Regions from separate parts of the Pseudomonas abietaniphila genome, predicted to be linked through region 2. Evidence: predicted binding sites of a transcription regulator. Region 2 holds the regulator's gene; the other holds the start of a gene.

Region 1 (2,399 bases), 2.4 Mb from region 2:
ACGAACTTCGTCGGCGACCACGGCAAAACCACGGCCCATTTCACCGGCACGGGCAGCCTCGATGGCGGCGTTGAGGGCGAGCAGGTTGGTCTGGTCGGCGATGCCTTTGATCACGTCGACCACGCCGCCGATCTCGTCGCTGTCCTTGGCCAGTTGAGTCACGGTCAGGCCGGTTTCGCCGACCGAGGCGGACAGACGCTGAATGGCTTCACGGGTTTCGCTGGCGATGTTGCGCCCGCGACGGGTCAGTTCGTTCGCTTGCTGGGTGGCGTCGGCGGTGCGTTGTACGTGGCTGGCGACTTCCTGAGTGGTCGAGGCCATCTGATTGATCGCCGTGGCGACTTGCTCGGTTTCCACGCGTTGGCGTTCCAGGCCGCTGGAGCTGGCCTGGGCCAGGGTGTCGGACTGCCGGGCTTGTGAGTTCAGGTGTTCGGCCGTGTCCTGCAGCCGGGTCAGGCAGGTTTTCAGGCGCGCTTCCTGGCTCAGGATGGACATTTCCAGGCGCGCTTGCGGGCCGCGGCTGTCGGTGTACATCTGCGCGATTAACGGGTCGGACGTGGTCTGTTCTGCCAGACGCAGCAGTCGCTTGAGGCCACGTTGCTGCCAGCTCAGGCCGAGCAGGCCCAGCGGCACGGAGAGGGCGGCAGCCAGCGCAAAGCCCCAGTGGGAGTTGAGCCACACGCCGATCAGGAAGCTCAGTTGGCTGACCATGATGAACGGCAACCAGTCCTGCAGCACCGGCAGCCATTTATCGCGGCCCGGCACGGCGGCCTTGCCGCTGTTCAGGCGTTGATAGAGCGCTTCCGCCCGACGGATCTGTTCGGCTGTGGGCTTGATGCGCACCGATTCAAAGCCGACGACCTGCTTGTTCTCAAAGATCGGCGTGACGTAAGCGTTGACCCAGTAATGATCGCCGTTTTTGCAGCGATTCTTGACGATGCCCATCCACGGCAGACCCTGTTTGAGGGTGCCCCACATGTGTTCGAACACCGCGGATGGTACGTCAGGGTGGCGCACGGTGTTGTGTGGCGCTTTGATCAGTTCATCGTGGGAAAAACCACTGATTTCAACGAACGCTTCGTTGCAATAGGTGATCACGCCGCGCGCGTCGGTGGTCGAGATCAACCGTTGTTGCGCCGGGAACGTCCGTTCGCGTTGGGTGATGGGCTGGTTATTTCGCATGCGCTGTTCAATCCGGAAAGGCTTTGATGAGTTATCGGCCCGTCAGTCAGGAAATTAAGCGTTTTGTGAACTGCGTCATGGGAAGGGTTGGCGCGGATGTCGCTCAGCGATCGAACATCGGGTACGTGAATAGACTGAAATGCGCGAGATTGAGCCCGAAGTGGGTAACGACCGCAGCCGCAAGCCCGCCAGAACGGTAGGCGATTCCATAGCCGAGCCCCGCGATGCCCGCCAGCACGGCCCATTGCCAGCCTGCGCCGAGGTGGGACAGACCAAACGCCAGCGAGGCGAGGAGCAGGGCCAGCGTCTGGTGATATGGCACGCGTTTGAGCAAACGGGTCAGCCCTCCCTGCAGGTAACCCCGGAAAATCAGCTCTTCGGTGAGGGTGACCAGCAACAGGTTGTTCAACGCCCAGATACCGCCTTGCGCGGGCCATTTCGGTGTCCAGCCAATCAGGCTCATCGACATTGCGGTGATCAGGCAGAGGACGGTGGTGACAGGCAGCATCACGGACGTGGCGATCACGGCACGGCGCAGGGCAACGGCGGTGAACACCCAGGGACAGGCCAGCGCTACCCAGAAGCCAATCAAGGGTTTATCGAGGTTGAGGTACATCGAAAAGGGCGCGGCTTCCGGGGTGAAGCGTACGGCCGTGATCACACGGGCACTGAAAAAGCCGGGCAACCAATGACTGGCCAGGCCCGCAGCGAGTGCGACGAACAGCGCATGACCCAACGTGCGCACACCCAGGTGTGGGAAATGACTGACGCAAATCCCGGCCATGATCAACAGCCCGAATGTGACGACCACGGGCGTGCTCAATTGCCCGTACACCAGCGCGATGCAGTAACCGAGGGTGAGCAGCGTCAGTGTGCTCCAGCGGAGCGCCGGCATGAGGTCGTCCTTGAGGGTGGGATAAGGCCGGCGATTTTAGCGTTGATTAAACGAGGATGCTTGTGGGAATCGGCTGAAAGTGAGGGGATGAAAAGCGTTTCGAGGGTGGAGGGTGTTTATCGAGAAGGCAGACTTCAAGGGTGAGCCTGTAGGAACGAGCTTGCTCGCGAATGCATTGGATCAATGAGTAGAGAGGTCTCTGATCTGACGCCTTCGCGAGCAAGCTCGCTCCTACAGGGTTTGCGTGTCTGCGGCCTCGATTACGAAGCGATCAACTGCCGCAATACGTAATGCAGAATGCCGCCGGCCTTGAAGTATTCCA
Region 2 (2,399 bases):
ACACTTCTTCGGCTTGCGGCATATGCGGGTCAATCTGGAAATTGACGATCGCACTGTGGAGTTCACGCGTGAGCTTGCCAACTTCCTGATACAGGCCGCGATCCCGGGTCTGATTAAGCTCATGGATAAGTTGCACGGCGTCGCCGAACTTGCCTTTTTCAAGGCTGGCGACGAGTTCCTGTGCGTGTTTCTTCAGGGTCGACTCGAAGTCACCCATTGTCGAATCTTTGGAATCCATAGCGCCCTCGCAGCGGACATCAGCTATTGACGCGCTCGAATATCTTCTCGATCTTTTCTTTGAGCACCTGTGCGGTGAATGGCTTCACCACGTAGCCGTTCACGCCGGCCTGAGCGGCCTCGATGATCTGCTCGCGCTTGGCCTCGGCAGTCACCATCAACACCGGCAGATGACGCAGGCGTTCATCGGCACGCACCTGACGCAGCAAGTCGATGCCGGACATGCCAGGCATGTTCCAGTCAGTCACCAGGAAATCAAAGGCCCCGCTCTGCAGCATCGGCAATGCGGTGGTACCGTCATCTGCTTCGGCCGTGTTGGTGAACCCAAGGTCACGCAACAGGTTTTTTATGATCCGCCGCATCGTTGAGAAGTCATCAACGATGAGGATTTTCATGTTCTTGTCCAATTCGACCTCCAAGCAGTCTTTAACGCGTCCAGCACCTGGACGCGCGTTCAATCAATACCGGCACAAACCAATGGCCCGTTTTGCGAAAACAATTAAGGGGGTTTACGACTCGACAATGGACGAGCACAGCGGAACCGGACTCTGAAAGCCCTGATCCGACCGGCTCCTGCCTTGTCTCCCTTCTCACCCACACAACGGTTATTGCACAGCCGGCCTTACATGCATCACGCAGACACCACGGCCCGCGTTCGATGAGTCAACGCGCGCGCCACTCGCCCAACCGACCCCGCAACCGCGCAGCGCACTGACTGTGCAGCTGACTGACGCGCGACTCGCTGACACCCAGGACCTCACCGATTTCCTTGAGGTTCAGCTCTTCGTCGTAGTACAGCGCCAGCACCAGGCGTTCACGCTCGGGCAGGTTGGCAATGGCGTCCGCCAAGGCGCTCTGGAAACGTTCGTCTTCCAGATCGCGCGACGGTTCGAGCGACTGGCTCGCGCCGTCCTCGTGCAGCCCTTCATGCTCGCCGTCCTGCAAAAGGTCGTCGAAGCTGAACAGGCGACTGCCCAAGGTGTCGTTCAAAATCCCGTAGTAATCGTCGAGACTCAATTGAAGTTCGGCAGCAACCTCGTGATCTTTAGCGTCACGGCCGGTTTTTGCTTCAATTGCACGAATCGCGTCGCTGACCATGCGCGTATTGCGGTGAACCGAGCGCGGTGCCCAGTCGCCCTTGCGCACTTCGTCGAGCATCGCGCCGCGGATTCGAATACCCGCGTACGTCTCGAAGCTCGCACCCTTGGTGGAGTCGTACTTGGTCGATACCTCTAGCAGACCGATCATGCCGGCCTGGATCAGGTCTTCGACCTGCACACTGGCTGGCAGACGCGCCAGCAAGTGGTAAGCGATGCGCTTGACCAGAGGGGCATAACGCTCGATCAGCTCATACTGGGAATCTTTGGAAGATTTGCTGTACATGCGATACCCGCTCGGTGTCATGACACTGGCCCTGCGCTGGTCTGGTGAACCAGACGTTCAACGAAAAATTCAAGGTGGCCACGCGGGTTCGCCGGCAATGGCCAGGTATCGACCTTCTGCGCGATGGCCTTGAACGCCAGCGCGCATTTGGAACGTGGAAATGCTTCGTACACCGCACGCTGCTTCTGCACAGCCTTGCGCACGCACTCGTCGTAAGGCACCGCGCCCACATACTGCAGCGCCACGTCGAGGAAGCGGTCGGTGACCTTGGTCAGCTTGGCGAACAGGTTTCGCCCTTCCTGCGGGCTCTGAGCCATGTTGGCCAGCACGCGGAAGCGGTTCATGCCGTAGTCGCGGTTGAGCAGCTTGATCAGGGCGTAGGCGTCAGTGATCGAGGTCGGCTCGTCGCAGACCACCAGCAGCACTTCCTGTGCCGCGCGTACGAAGCTGACCACCGATTCGCCGATCCCGGCAGCGGTGTCGATCACCAGCACATCCAGGTTGTCGCCGATATCGCTGAACGCCTGAATCAGGCCGGCGTGTTGCGCAGGCGTCAGGTGAACCATGCTCTGGGTGCCCGATGCCGCAGGCACGATGCGCACGCCGCCGGGGCCCTGCAACAGGACATCGCGCAGCTCGCACCGCCCCTCGATGACATCGGCAAGGGTGCGTTTCGGGGTCAGTCCCAACAATACGTCGACATTGGCCAGACCCAGATCGGCGTCCAGCAACATGACGCGACGTCCCAGCTCGGCCAGGGCCAGCGAGAGGTTCACTGA

What was found. The regulator FliA, encoded in region 2, starts transcription of late flagellar genes. The targets are predictions, from matches to a motif close to CTAAAGTTTNNNNNNNNNNNGCCGNTAA.
Region 1: the regulator FliA is predicted to act here: its motif matches at 1,214-1,241, upstream of ABDX87_RS04445 (methyl-accepting chemotaxis protein).

Annotation. Positions count from the first base shown of each region.
Region 1 covers NZ_CP155619.1:1,010,123-1,012,521, reverse strand. Annotated here, with positions in the region: gene ABDX87_RS04445 (methyl-accepting chemotaxis protein) at 1-1,182, opposite strand, end outside; gene ABDX87_RS04440 (CPBP family intramembrane glutamic endopeptidase) at 1,286-2,077, opposite strand; gene acnA (aconitate hydratase AcnA) at 2,338-2,399, opposite strand, start outside.
Region 2 covers NZ_CP155619.1:5,157,344-5,159,742, reverse strand. Annotated here, with positions in the region: gene ABDX87_RS22730 (protein phosphatase CheZ) at 1-238, opposite strand, end outside; gene ABDX87_RS22725 (chemotaxis response regulator CheY) at 258-632, opposite strand; gene fliA (RNA polymerase sigma factor FliA) at 901-1,641, opposite strand; gene fleN (flagellar synthesis regulator FleN) at 1,638-2,399, opposite strand, start outside.